Regions from separate parts of the Streptomyces sp. NPDC001222 genome, predicted to be linked through region 2. Evidence: riboswitches for the same ligand, from Rfam matches in the RefSeq annotation. Region 2 holds a riboswitch; the other holds the start of a gene.
What was found. Region 2 has a riboswitch for cyclic di-AMP ahead of ACFY2Z_RS05075 (M23 family metallopeptidase). Riboswitches for the same ligand answer to the same signal wherever they lie in the genome.

Region 1 (7,278 bases), on a different contig from region 2:
TCTCTCGCTATCTGCGGCGCGCCTTCGTGTGGCCGACCACCGGGACGGAGGAACCGGAGCAGCTCGTGGAGGGCCTGCTGGGCATCGGGCGTCGTATCGGACGGCCGACCGTGCTCATTCCCACCGACGAGGAGGCCGCCGTCCTGATCGCCGAGCATCAGGACGTGCTCGGCGGCCCCTTCCTCTTCCCGAAAGTGGATGCCAAACTTCCGCGTCGCCTCGCCAGCAAGCAGGGCCTGCACGAGCTGTGCGTGGAACACGGCATCCCGAGCCCGCAGGCGGCCTTCCCGCAGTCGTACGACGACATCGTGCGGTTCGCCGAGAAGGCCCGCTTCCCGCTCGTGGCCAAGAACCGTGAGGCGTTCGTGCGCCGCGAGCGGCCCGCCGTGAACGGGACCACCAGGATCGCCACTCCTGAGGGGCTGCTCACGCTGGCCCGCGAGTGGGGCGAGCGCCCGGGCGTGATCCTCCAGGAGTATCTGCCGCGGGAGGAGGCCGAGGACTGGATCGTGCACGCGTACTTCGGCCAGGACTCCGCCCCGCTCGCCCTGTTCACCGGTGTCAAGGTCCGCTCCTGGCCGCCGCACGCGGGTATGACGGCGAACGCCTACGTCGTCGACAACCCGGAACTCGCCGACCTCGCGGCACGTTTCATCAAGCAGATCGGCTTCACCGGCATCGTCGATCTGGATCTGCGCTTCGACCGCCGCGACGGCCGTTACAAACTGCTCGACTTCAACCCACGCATGGGCGCCCAGTTCCGCCTCTTCGAGAACGAGGCGGGGGTGGACGTCGTCCGCGCCATGCACCTCGACCTGACCGGCCGTACGGTCCCGGAGGGGGAACAGCGCGCCGGCCACCGGTACGTCGTGGAGAACATCGACCTGGCGGCCCTGCTGGCCTACCGGCGCAGCGGCTACACCACGCCGCACGCGCCGGCCCGCGCCAGCGGCACGGAGCTGGCCTGGTTCGCGGGTGACGACCCGCGGCCGTTCTTCACGATGCTCGCACGCTTCGTACGGCCGGGCGCGAAGCACCTGTATCAGCTGTGGCGGACCAACCGCCGCGGTTCCACCACCGGTACGCGATAGCGCGTACGAATCACCGCACCAGCACGCCCTGGTGCGTACGGCTCCACCACGAAGTAGGCATGTTGCGTCCTGGGGAGGGACTTCGTGATTCAACCGGTAGCAGTCATCGGTGCCGGGCCGTTCGGCCTGTCCACCGCCGCCCATCTGAGGGCGCGCGGTATCCCGGTACGCGTCTTCGGTGAGCCCATGGTGAGCTGGCGCGACCACATGCCCGAGGGCATGCTCCTGAAGTCGACCCCGGTCGCCTCGAACATCGACGCCCCTCAGAGCGGCCACACCCTGGTCGACTACTGCGACGCGGCAGGCATACCCCGGCTGGTGACCGACGAGGACATCATCCCGGTCGAGGCGTTCATCGCCTACGGCGAGTGGTTCCAGGAGCAACTGGTGCCCGAGCTGGAGCGGGTCAGGGTCGTCTCCGTGGACCGTCGCCCGGGCGGCGGTTTCGACCTGAAGCTGGACTCGGGCGAGCAGTTCGCGGCGCGGGCGGTCGTGGCGGCCACCGGCCTGTCGGGCCTCGCCCACCTCCCGCCGGAACTGGCCGCCGCCGCGGTGGACGGCCCCACCCCCACGGGACCGGTCTCCCACAGCTCCCAGCACCATGACCTGACCCGGTTCTCCGGCAAGGAGCTGGTGGTCATCGGCGCGGGGCAGTCCGCCCTGGAGACGGCCGCGCTCGCGGCGGAGGCGGGCGCCCGGGTGCGGGTTGTCTCACGGGGCGAGGGCAGGGTGGCCTTCGGCGCGCCCCCCTGGGAGCAGCCGAGGTTCCGTCCCGAATCGCCGTTCGGGCGTGCCTGGTCCCTGTGGGCGTTGAGCTACTACCCGCAGCCCTACCGGTTCCTCCCGGACCAGACCCGTCACTACCTGGTGCGCCGGGTCCTCGGCCCGCTCGGCGCGTGGTGGCTGCGCGACCGCTTCCAGAGCAGGGTGCAGGTGCGTGAGGTCGCCAGGGTGGTCGGCGCCTCCGCGCCGGACGGCAGCCCGGTTCTGACGATCCGGACGCACGCGGGACGTACGGAGGAACTCACCGCGGACCATGTGATCGCCGCCACCGGCTACCGCGTGGACATCGCGGCGATGGACTTCCTGGGCCACGAGCTGCGCACGCAACTGGCGGTGAGCCGGGGCACGCCGAGGCTCGGCGCGGGCTATGTGTCCTCCGTGCCGGGCCTGTACTTCACCGGCCTGCCCGCGGCGGCCTCGTACGGCCCGGTGATGCGCTTCGTGTGCGGCACGGAGTTCGCCTCTCCCCGGCTGGCGAAACACTTGGCGGCGGCGCACGGCTGAGGGCGCGGGGCGGGGCCGACCGGGGATCGACGGACGACGGGCTGGGGTGTGGCATCGCCACGCCCCAGCCCGTCGGTGGGGTGAGTCCGTCCGTCGGAGGCCGGCCGGTTCGTCGATCTCGGTCGGTCGGACGGCCGCCGGCTGCTCTCCGCCCGGAGCGCAGCGGCGGGTCCTCTCCGGCCCGACCGGCCCAGGCCGCCGTCGGCCGGGTCCCTGGCGAGCAGCGCGCGCGAACGCGCCATCGTCTGCCGCCACAGCGCCTCCAGCTCCTCGGGGGAGTCCTGCGCGGGAGACGTACTCCTGCGCTGCCGCTCAAGGGCCCACCAGGGTGTCGGTCTCGTCGCCCGCGACCGGCGGTTCCAGGAGCACCGGTTCGTCATACCCGCCGTTCCGCGTCGTGCGGCCGTACGCACCCCGGGAGGCCGTTCGTGCGCTGGGGCGCCGGCTGTTGGACGCGGGCGCCTGAGCGCCCGATGCGTGCACCGGCCGCGCGCGGTGCTGCCGCGCGCCGGGTGGGCCCTTGGTGCGGCCCCGGGGCCGAAGGGCAGGGCCGGTACCGGGACGGGGCGTGCCGGGGCAGAGCGTGGTCGTGTTCCGGACAGCGCCGGGCAACTCCGGTTCCGTGTTGCGGGAGTTCGGTGGGCACGGGAGACCGGACGTCGTCCGGTTCGCGGCGAGTCGCCGGGGCGTTCCATCCGTATTCTCTGATCATGGCCGCACCACTCGCATATTCACTCATCGCCACTGACCTGGACGGAACGCTGTTGCGTCACGACGACACGCTCTCCGACCGGTCAAGGGCCGCGCTGGCGCGGGCCTCCGCGGCAGGCGCGCAGCACCTGGTCGTGACAGGGCGCCCGGCGCCCAGGGTGCGGCCGCTGCTCGACGACCTCGGCAGCACGGGGCTCGCGGTGTGCGGGCAGGGCGCGCAGGTCTACGACGCCGGCACGAACCGGCTGTTGTTCTCCGTCACCCTGGAACGGGAGTTGGCCGAGACCGCACTCGGCAAGATCGAGGCCGAGGTGGGGCAGGTGTACGCGGCCGTGGACCAGGACGGGGTGGACGGGCTCACGCTCATCGAACCCGGCTATCGGATGCCGCATCCCACCCTGCCCGCGGTACGGGTCGAGCGGCGCGACGACCTGTGGTGCGAGCCGATCAGCAAGGTGCTGCTGCGCCATCACGCCCTGTCGGACGACGAGTTGGCGACGGCGGCCCGCGCGGCGGTGGGCTCTTTGGCGACGGTCACCATGTCCGGGCCGGGCACCGTCGAGCTTCAGCCGTGCGGTATCACCAAGGCGACGGGGCTCGCGCTGGCCGCCGGCCATCTGGGGCTGGGTCCGTCGGAGACCATCGCCTTCGGTGACATGCCCAATGACATCCCGATGTTCGACTGGGCCGCGCACGGGGTGGCGATGGCCAACGCCCACCCCGAACTCAAGGCCGTGGCGGACGAGATCACCACGTCGAACGAGGACGACGGCATCGCCGTCGTCCTCGAACGAGTCCTCGCCGGTCACCGGCCGCCGGCCGACAGCGCCGGCCGGGGGTCCGCCGGCTGTCACCAGGCCTACTGATCGGCTGCCGGGCCCACCGGTCGGTTGTCAGGTTCCTACCGGTAGGCGACCGACAGGCCTCCTAGTACGCGCTGTTGACGTTGTCGATCGAGCCGTACCGGTGGGCGGCGTAGTTGCACGCGGCTGTGATGTTGGCCACCGGGTCGTAGGGATCGAACGACGTGCCGGGCACGTGGTAGGCGGCGAAGGTCGGGTCGATGATCTGGAGCAGGCCCTTGGAGGGGATCCCCTTACGGGCGTTGGAGTCCCAGAGGTTGATGGCTCTCGGGTTGCCGGACGACTCGCGCATCACGTTGCGGTAGATGCCGTTGTACGTGCCGGGGATGCCGTGCCGGGCCATGACGTCCAGCGACTGACGGATCCAGCTGTCGAGGGTGGTGCCGCGGGTCTTCACGACGGTGACGGAGGTGACGTTCCCCGGCTTGCCGGGCGCGGCGGAAGCGCTGGTCGCTCCCATGACCGGCAGGGCGAGAAGGGCGGCACCCGTCCCCGCGATTGCGAGGGCACGGGTGAGACGGGTGGCCTGGGAGCCACGGTCCCGACGGCGTGCGGGCAGTGCGAAAGCGGACATGTCGCGTTCCTCTCCTGCGCCTGCGAGGTGAGCTGTCGGGTTCGGGCGGGGAGGTGCCCGGCTGTGTTCTCGATGCCGAGGCCACGGCTTCACCCCTAGCCGTTCCGGTGTGGTAGCCGGACCGGCGGCTTACCTGGGTCCCCCGCTCCTGCCGTCATGGGTCGAAGGGCTTCCGGGCGGTGGCAGGATTCGGCGTTCCGCTCGGATCGAGGGGAAGGTATGCGATAGCACATGTCGGGAACAAGCCTGCAAGTCACAGTCCTTCCGAATTGACCATGAAATGGGGGAATAAGGTCCGTGATCCAGATTGTTGAGCTGGGTTCAAGTTGCCATTAGCAAAGCCGGAGTTGGCGACACGCCCGCGACGACGCGCATGTCGAGCACGTGAGCTATTTCACTGCCGCTTCCGCGGTTGCCATCGGCATTTCATTACATAAGCGTTTAATTCGGACAAAGCGGCCACGCTTCATATGGTCCGGCTCGAGTTCGCCGGGCGGGCCGGGATCGCTTGTGCGGCCTGGACTTCCCTGCCGGCAAGGGGAGTTCTCCGGGTTCGCCCCGCCGGGCGGAACGAGTCTCCGGTCGGCGCGTGCGGCGTGCACGGGCGGGCAGGCGTAGTGGAGTTGCAGGGAGTGCGGGGGAGTCGCAGGGGCATTCGGTGGCCGAAAAGGGGCGCCCGGAAGGTGGGGCGGTGATGTGCGGAGAGAGCGGAGAGGTGTCCGGCGCCCGCGAGCCCGGGGGGTAAATGGGGTGATTCATGCCGTAAAAGGTGCTTTTCAGTTATGTCAGAGAATGTCTGTTCGTATCAGATGATCAAGAACATACCGTTCGTGATCCGATACCGCCCGGCCTGGAACAGTGGGCGCTCGTGGTGATCGAAACGTGACCGGATACGCTGACTTGAGTGATGGCGGCGACAGATCGACAAACTTGATAAGTCACGTCGACGAACGGCGTCATCGACCAAGTGACCGTCCTTGAGACCGACCGTGTGAGCGTCAGCAGACGTCAGCAGACAGGAGACCCCACGTGACCGTCGTCGGGCCGTTCGGGCTGAGCGTGCGGGACCAGGCTCTGGAAGCCGATGTCCAGGCCGGATTGGCGGCTGTCGAGGAAGGGCTGCTCGAGGCCACCAAGAGTGAGGTGCCCTTCATCACGGGGGCCGCGCAGCACTTGGTGCGTGCGGGTGGGAAGCGGTTCCGGCCGCTGCTCGTGATGCTCGCGGCGCAGTTCGGCGACCCGTACGCGCCCGGGATCGTGCCCTCGGCCGTGGTCGTGGAACTGACCCACCTCGCCACCCTCTACCACGACGATGTGATGGACGAGGCCGAGGTGCGGCGCGGGGTGGACAGCGCGAACACCCGCTGGGGCAACTCGGTCGCGGTCCTCACGGGTGACTTCCTGTTCGCGCGGGCGTCGCACATCCTGGCCGATCTCGGTCCGGAGGCGGTCCGGATCCAGGCGGAGGCGTTCGAACGCCTGGTCACCGGCCAGATCCTGGAGACGGCGGGCCCGCGGGACGGCCGTGACCCCGTGGAGCACTATCTGGACGTCCTCGGCGGCAAGACCGGCTCGCTCGTGGCGGTGGCGTGCCGCTTCGGGGCGATGATGTCGGGCGCCGACGAGACGGTCGTGGACGTGCTCACGCAGTACGGCGAGCGGCTGGGCGTGGCGTTCCAGCTGGCCGACGACGTCCTCGACATCGCCTCGGACTCGCACGAGTCCGGGAAGACGCCCGGCACGGACCTGCGCGAGGGCATCCCCACCCTCCCGGTGCTGCGTCTGCGTGAGCGCGCGGAGCGTATGGGGCTGGCGGAGGACATCGCCCTGTGCGAGCTGCTGGACTCCGACCTCACGGACGACGCCCGGCACGCCGAGGCCCTCGCCCGGCTGCGCGCTCACCCGGCCCTGGAGCAGGCGCGCCGCGACACGGTCCGCTATGTGGAGGACGCTCGCTCGGGTCTGGCCCCACTGCCGGAGTGCGGTGCGAAGGCGGCCCTGATGGAACTGTGCGACGCGGTGGTGCACCGGGCGGGCTGACACCGCTCGCGCATCACCCTCGCAGGGGGACCCGCGGGTCCACTCGTCGTGGGAACCGTATGACCTGGGCCCCGGGATCGGCTCGGATCCGGGCCGAGATCGGCGCCGTGTCCGTAGCGGTACCCGAAGCCGCCCGGGTGGCGTCCTTCCCGTAGAACCCCTACGGGTCGGAGCAGGTCCCGTCTCCCCGATGTCATACCCCAGGATTACGCGGAGTTGAGCCCGCGGGCTGACGCTTCTGCCGTGCCGATTTGGTCAGATGGGGGACACCACCTCAAAGGAGTTCGGGTGAGAATGGCGGCACAGGGGTGGACCAGGGCACGGATGGTAGGCCGCCGCCGACGACGGAGGTAAGGCACACATGGCACCGTACGAATCCGACGGCAGCACGCCCGCCGGCGAGGCCGAGGACGTACGCGACGGGCGGCGCACCGCCGCACGGTACGTCGTCCCGGTCGCGGTGGTGGGAGTGGCGGCCGCGACCATCGGGCTCGTCCCGGCGTTCGCCGGATCCGGCGACCCGGATCTGCCGAAGATCAGCGCCCAGCAGCTCATCGAGAAGATCGCCAAGTCGGACGTCCAGCAGCTGTCCGGCACGGTGAAGATCAGCACGGACCTGGGCCTGCCCAACCTGGGCGGCCTGGAGAGCAGCCTCGCCTCGGGCGCGCTCTCCCAGGGCGCGGGCGGCAAGAGCGGCTCGGCCGCGGACCCG
Region 2 (7,278 bases):
GTCGGCAGGTTTCTGCGGTTCTACCCGGAGCCGTGGGGCGCCGGCGACGAGCGGCTCACCCAGCTCGTCCTGATCGGGTCCGGCATCGACACCACCGCCCTGCGCAAGGAGCTACAGGCGTGCACGGACGACGCCCCACAGGCCGACGGGCACAGCATGTGGGGTGTTCTTCGCTACGTCCAGGACAAGGAGGCCGGGGCCACCGAGAACCTCGGTGACCCCGGCGACCCGCGGGACTGACCTACATCGGTCCCGCCACCGCCGCGACCGTCTTGGCCAGTGACACACCCGAGCCGTCACGCCGCGGGTCCATCTCGGGCAGCTCGGCCGGTGTGCCGTTCTTCTGCGCGGCCCGGGCCGGCACAGGGCCCGCCCAGGCGAGTGACAGACAGTCCTCGCCCTTGAGGAACCGCTGGCAGCGGACACCGCCGGTGGCCCGGCCCTTGCGCGGGAACTGGTCGAACGGGGTCAGCTTGGCGGTCGTCTGCACCGAGTCGTCGAGCGTGCCGCGCGAGCCCGCGACGGTGAACACCACCGCTTCGACCGCCGGGTCCACCGCCGTGAAGGAGATCACCTTCGCGCCGTCGGTGAGCTTGATGCCCGCCATGCCTCCCGCCGGGCGGCCCTGCGGACGCACCTGGGACGCCGGATAGCGCAGCAGCTGCGCGTCGTCCGTGATGAAGACCAGGTCCTCCTCGCCGGTGCGCAGTTCGACCGCGCCGACGATCCGGTCGCCCTCCTTCAGCGTGATGACCTCCAGCTCTTCCCTGTTCGTGGGGTAGTCGGGGACGACACGCTTGACCACGCCCTGTTCCGTACCGAGCGCGAGGCCCGGGGAGGACTCGTCCAGCGTCGTCAGGCAGACCACCGTCTCGTCCGCCTCCAGGGAGACGAACTCCGACACCGGCGCGCCCCCGGAGAGGGTCGGGCGTGCCGCCGTCTCCGGCAGCTGCGGCAGGTCGATCACGTTCACCCGCAGCAGCCGCCCGGCGGACGTCACCGCGCCCACCTCGCCGCGCGCCGTCGCCGGAACCGCCGAGACGATCACGTCGTGCTTCGCGCGCTTGCCCTCGGTGTCCTCCTCGAACGGGTCGCCGTTCGCCGTCCGTGCCAGCAGGCCCGTCGACGACAGCAGCACCCGGCAGGGGGCGTCCTCGACCTGCAGCGAAACCGTCGGGGCCGGAGCGCCGGAGGACTCCAGGAGGACCGTGCGCCGCTCCGTGCCGAACTTCTTGGCCACCGCGGCCAGTTCGGTGGAGACCAGCTTGCGCAGCTCCGCGTCCGACTCCAGGATCCGGGTCAGCTCCGCGATCTCGGCGTTGAGCCGGTCCTTCTCCGCCTCCAGCTCGATGCGGTCGTACTTGGTCAGACGGCGCAGCGGGGTGTCGAGGATGTACTGCGTCTGGACCTCGCTCAGCGAGAAGCGCTCCATCAGGCGCTCCTTGGCCTGCGCGGAGTTGTCGCTGGAGCGGATCAGACGGATGACCTCGTCGATGTCCACCAGGGCGGTGAGCAGGCCTTCCACCAGGTGGAGGCGGTCGCGCCGCTTTCCGCGGCGGAACTCCGAGCGGCGGCGGACGACGTCGAAGCGGTGGTCGAGGTAGACCTCCAGCAGCTCCTTGAGGCCCAGGGTCAGCGGCTGGCCGTCGACCAGGGCCACGTTGTTGATGCCGAAGGACTCCTCCATGGGCGTCAGCTTGTAGAGCTGCTCCAGGACCGCTTCCGGCACGAAGCCGTTCTTGATCTCGATGACCAGGCGCAGCCCGTGCTCGCGGTCGGTGAGGTCCTTGACGTCGGCGATGCCCTGGAGCTTCTTCGAGCCGACCAGGTCCTTGATCTTGCCGATGACCTTCTCCGGGCCGACCGTGAACGGCAGCTCGGTGACGACCAGGCCCTTGCGGCGCGCGGTGACGTCCTCCACCGAGACCGTGGCGCGGATCCTGAAGGTGCCGCGGCCCGTCTCGTAGGCGTCCCGGATGCCCGAGAGGCCGACGATGCGTCCGCCGGTCGGCAGGTCCGGGCCCGGGACGTGCTTCATCAGGGTGTCCAGATCCGCGTTCGGGTGGCGGATCAGATGGCGGGCGGCCGCGATGACCTCACCGAGGTTGTGCGGCGGCATGTTGGTGGCCATGCCGACCGCGATGCCCGAGGCGCCGTTCACCAGCAGGTTCGGGAAGGCGGCGGGCAGGGCCACCGGCTCCTGCTCCTGGCCGTCGTAGTTGGGCGTGAAGTCGACCGTGTCCTCTTCGATCGACTCGGTCATCAGGCTCGTCGCCTCGGCCATCCGGCACTCGGTGTACCGCATTGCGGCCGGCGGGTCGTCGTTGCCCAGCGAACCGAAGTTGCCGTGGCCGTCGACGAGGGGGACGCGCATCGAGAAGGGCTGGGCCATGCGCACCAGGGCGTCGTAGATGGACGCGTCGCCGTGCGGGTGCAGTTTACCCATGACCTCGCCCACGACACGGGCGCACTTCACATAGCCGCGCTCGGGGCGCAGGCCCATCTCGTTCATCTGGTAGACGATGCGCCGGTGCACCGGCTTGAGGCCGTCGCGGGCGTCCGGCAGGGCCCTGGAGTAGATGACCGAGTAGGCGTACTCGAGGAAGGAGCCCTGCATCTCGTCGACGACGTCGATGTCGAGGATCTTCTCCTCGTAGGCATCGTCGGGCGGCGGGGTCTTCGTGCTGCGGCGGGCCATTGCTGCCGGCTCCTTCACAGTCTGTGCTGGGCATGAACGTGATCTGACGCCGACCATTGTGGACCGCCGCACCGACAACGCGGACCAGGACCCGTACTACGAAGCCCTCGGCCCGGAAACGGGCGCGTCCTGGGGCCGTCAACACCGTACGGTGTCCTCCACCCCCCGTAATCACGGTCTCGCTCTGGGCGTACGCAGCCCGGGAACTTGGCCACCGGTCCACACGCTTGCATACAGTGACAGGACCGGCAGGAAACCGCGGGTTTCCGCGACTCCGCGATCGAAGGGACGTACATGCCCATGGGTCACACGGCCACAGCCGAGGCAGGCTCCGGGGGCCTGACAGCGACCGAGCACCGCCTGGCCAACGGTTTGCGCGTGGTGCTCTCCGAGGACCACCTGACCCCGGTCGCGGCGGTGTGCCTCTGGTACGACGTCGGCTCGCGTCACGAGGTCGAGGGCCGCACCGGCCTCGCCCACCTCTTCGAGCACCTGATGTTCCAGGGCTCGGGGCAGGTGACGGGCAACGGCCACTTCGAGCTCGTGCAGGGCGCCGGCGGCTCGCTGAACGGCACGACGAGCTTCGAGCGCACGAACTACTTCGAGACCATGCCGGCCCACCAGTTGGAGCTCGCCCTCTGGCTGGAGGCCGACCGCATGGGCTCCCTGCTCGCCGCCCTCGACGACGAGTCCATGGAGAACCAGCGGGACGTCGTGAAGAACGAGCGCCGCCAGCGCTACGACAACGTTCCGTACGGCACCGCCTTCGAGAAGCTGACCTCGCTCGCCTACCCCGAGGGCCACCCGTACCACCACACCCCCATCGGCTCGATGGCGGACCTGGACGCGGCCACCCTGGAGGACGCCCGCGCCTTCTTCCGCACGTACTACGCGCCCAACAACGCCGTTCTCTCCATCGTCGGGGACATCGACCCGCAGCAGACCCTCGCCTGGGTCGAGAAGTACTTCGGGTCCATCCCGGCCCACGACGGCAAGCCCGCGCCGCGCGACGGCTCGCTGCCCGACGTCATCGGCGAGCAGCTGCGCGAGGTCGTCGAGGAAGAGGTTCCGGCGCGCGCCCTCATGGCCGCCTACCGGCTGCCGCACGACGGCACGCGCGCGTGCGACGCGGCGGACCTGGCCCTCACCATCCTCGGCGGCGGCGAGTCCTCCCGGCTCTACAACCGGCTGGTACGGCATGACCGCACCGCCGTCGCCGCCGGCTTCGGGCTCCTCCGGCTGGCCGGAGCGCCCTCCCTGGGATGGCTGGACGTGAAGACCTCCGGTGACGTCGAGGTGCCCGTCATCGAGTCCGCCATCGACGAGGAGCTGGCCCGGTTCGCCGAGCAGGGCCCCACGGCCGAGGAAATGGAGCGCGCCCAGGCCCAGTTGGAGCGCGAATGGCTGGACCGGCTCGGCACGGTCGCCGGCCGCGCCGACGAACTGTGCCGGTTCGCGGTGCTGTTCGGCGACCCGCAGCTCGCCCTGACCGCCGTGCGGCGCGTGCTCGACGTCACCGCCGAGGAGGTGCAGGAGATCGCCAAGGCCCGCCTGCGCCCCGACAACCGCGCGGTGCTCGTGTACGAGCCGGTCGCGGCCGACGCCGCCGAGACCACCACCGCCGAAGGCACCAGCAACGACGAGGAGTCGGCGAAGTGACCGAGCTCGCGACCATGGACTTCCACCCGCAGCCCCGGCCCGGCACGGCCCGGCCCTGGGCGTTCCCCGCACCCGAGCGCGGCGCCCTGGACAACGGCCTGACCGTGCTGCGCTGCCACCGCCCCGGTCAGCAGGTCGTCGCCGTGGAGGTGCTCGTCGACGCGCCCCTGGACGCCGAGCCGGCCGGCCTCGACGGCGTCGCCACGATCATGGCGCGTGCCTTCTCCGAGGGCACTGACAAGCACTCCGCCGAGGAGTTCGCCGCCGAGCTGGAGCGCTGCGGCGCCACCCTGGACTCGCACGCCGACCACCCCGGGGTGCGTCTGTCCCTCGAAGTGCCCGTCTCCCGCCTCCCGAAGGCGCTCGGGCTGCTCGCCGACGCCCTGAGGGCGCCGGCGTTCGACGAGAGCGAGATCGAGCGCCTGGTGCGCAACCGCCTCGACGAGATCCCGCACGAGATGGCCAACCCGGCCCGCCGCGCCGCCAAGGAGCTCTCCAAGGAGCTGTTCCCGGCGACCTCGCGGATGTCGCGACCGCGTCAGGGCACCGAGGAGACGGTCGAGGCCATCGACGCGGCCGCCGTCCGCCGGTTCTACGAGCGGTATGTGCGGCCCTCCACTGCCACCGCCGTCGTGGTCGGCGACCTCACCGGCGTCGACCTCGACGCGCTCCTCGGCGACACCCTCGGGGCCTGGACGGGGGAGCCCGCCAAGCCGCGCCCCGTGCCCCCGGTGACCGCCGACGACAACGGCCGCGTGGTCATCGTGGACCGCCCCGGGGCCGTCCAGACGCAGCTGCTCATCGGCCGCGTCGGCGCGGACCGCCACGACCGGGTGTGGCCCGCACAGGTGCTCGGCACGTACTGCCTCGGCGGCACCCTCACCTCCCGTCTGGACCGCGTCCTGCGGGAGGAGAAGGGCTACACCTACGGTGTGCGGGCGTTCGGCCAGGTGCTGCGCTCCGCGCCTGACGGCACCGGCGCCGCGATGCTCGCCATCAGCGGCTCCGTCGACACGCCGAACACCGGCCCGGCGCTGGACGACCTCTGGAAGGTGCTGCGCACCCTCGCCGCCGAGGGGCTGACGGACGCCGAGCGCGATGTCGCCGTGCAGAACCTGGTGGGTGTGGCGCCGCTCAAGTTCGAGACCGCGGCGGCCGTCGCGAGCACGCTCGCCGACCAGGTCGAGCAGCATCTGCCGGACGACTACCAGTCGACGCTCTATCAGCGGCTCGCCGCCACAGGCACGGTCGAGGCCACGGCCGCCGTCGTGAACGCCTTCCCGGTGGACCGTCTGGTGACCGTCCTGGTCGGTGACGCCACGCAGATCGAGGAGCCCGTCAAGGCGCTCGGCATCGGCGAAGTGCACGTCGTGCGGGCCGAGTAGACGCTCCTCGTACGCGTCCGGAACGGCGACGCTCCGAAGGGGCCCTGGTGACGTCCTCCGTCACCAGGGCCCTGCTCTTTGGGTTTTGTCCGTATTGCCATAGAGGCTGCCCCTCTGCCCTGTGGGATGCGCTACAAACCCCATGCTCGGTTTGCCGGGGGACGGAGGGCCCTTCTAGCGTCTGTCGGGCTGTCCGTCAGGCAGTGCGCCGCACCCGCGGCACCGGACAGTCATCGCCGAGTCCCCGTACGGCGCGAGCCAGGGGAGCCGGGGACCCACCTTCTCTCGCCGCCCGCGCGGCCGGAGGGGCCCACTCTCGTCGCCTTCGCGCCGGGAAGGGCCCACGCAGTCCCTGGGGTGAATCGGGCGCCAGCCCGTAGGAGACCTTCCTGCTCCGAACCCGTCAGCTAACCCGGTAGGCGAGAGGGAAGGAAAGGACCAGCCACTTCATGGCGTTCACCTGCGCCACCGGGAAGCACCGCCGTCCGAGCCGAATGCAGCGTACGGCCACGAACGCGGTGGGCGTCGCGGCGCTCACCACCACCGGGGCCATCGGCACCCTGGCAGCCCCGGCCTTCGCCGCCGGGCACCCCGTCGAGGAGACGGGACTCATGCAGGCCGTCACCCTCGGCGACTCGGTCGCGGAGAAGATCGGCGCTCAGGCCGCCGCCCAGAAGCAGGCCGCCGACCAGAAGAAGGCGGCCGAGGCCGCGCGCCGGGAGGCCGCGGAGAAGGCGCGCAAGGAGCACGAGGCCAAGGTCCGCGCCGCCCGCGAGGCCGAGCGCGAGCGCCTGAACGCGTTCGTGGCGCCGATCTACCACTCGTACGTCTCCACCGGCTACAAGGCCGGCGGCTCCCTGTGGTCCTCCGGCGCCCACACCGGCATCGACTTCCACGCCGCCACGGGCACGCCCGTCCACGCGGTCGGCTCGGGCACCGTCGTGGAGACCGGCTGGGGCGGCGCGTACGGCAACCAGATCGTCATCAGGATGAACGACGGCACCTACACGCAGTACGGCCATCTCTCGTCCATCGGCGTCCAGCTGGGCCAGCACGTCACCCCCGGGCAGCAGATCGCCCTCTCCGGGGCCACTGGCAACACGACCGGGCCGCACCTCCACTTCGAGGCGCGCACCACCCAGGAGTACGGCTCGGACATGGACCCGGTCGCCTACCTCAGGTCACACGGCGTGAACGTCTGAGCGTCGGCCGCCCCAAGGCGCCGCTGACGTGATGGCCCCGGCTCCTCGGCCGGGGCCTTCGTCGTTTCGAACTCCCGTCTGTCCAAAAAATATCCATGGATTCCGGCCTGCCGTCGGAAATTCCGGCCCGCTGCAATAGAGTCGACTGGACACGCGTCGACCGGGGACGTTTCGCGGGGATTAAGGCGGTGGTCGGGCATGCGTATTCCGGCGCACTCGGTATGCACGGCGATCCGTGACGACATCGTCGCGGGTCTCTACGAGCGCGGCAGCCGGCTCACCGAGGAACTCCTCGCGCGCCGCTACGGCGTCTCCCGCGTCCCCGTCCGCGAGG

Region 1: another riboswitch for cyclic di-AMP. It lies ahead of ACFY2Z_RS18560 (transglycosylase SLT domain-containing protein); the one in region 2 lies ahead of ACFY2Z_RS05075 (M23 family metallopeptidase).

Annotation. Positions count from the first base shown of each region.
Region 1 is NZ_JBIAXT010000012.1:119,103-126,380, forward strand. Features, by position in the region: gene ACFY2Z_RS18545 (ATP-grasp domain-containing protein) at 1-1,091, shown strand, start outside; gene ACFY2Z_RS18550 (FAD-dependent oxidoreductase) at 1,176-2,378, shown strand; gene ACFY2Z_RS18555 (HAD family hydrolase) at 3,089-3,955, shown strand; gene ACFY2Z_RS18560 (transglycosylase SLT domain-containing protein) at 4,017-4,526, opposite strand; cyclic di-AMP (ydaO/yuaA leader) riboswitch at 4,531-4,731, opposite strand; gene ACFY2Z_RS18565 (polyprenyl synthetase family protein) at 5,556-6,566, shown strand; gene ACFY2Z_RS18570 (outer membrane lipoprotein carrier protein LolA) at 6,928-7,278, shown strand, end outside.
Region 2 is NZ_JBIAXT010000002.1:448,669-455,946, reverse strand. Features, by position in the region: gene ACFY2Z_RS05095 (CobW family GTP-binding protein) at 1-240, shown strand, start outside; gene ACFY2Z_RS05090 (DNA topoisomerase (ATP-hydrolyzing) subunit A) at 242-2,698, opposite strand; gene ACFY2Z_RS05085 (M16 family metallopeptidase) at 2,993-4,357, shown strand; gene ACFY2Z_RS05080 (M16 family metallopeptidase) at 4,354-5,742, shown strand; cyclic di-AMP (ydaO/yuaA leader) riboswitch at 5,967-6,179, shown strand; gene ACFY2Z_RS05075 (M23 family metallopeptidase) at 6,192-6,944, shown strand; gene ACFY2Z_RS05070 (GntR family transcriptional regulator) at 7,143-7,278, shown strand, end outside.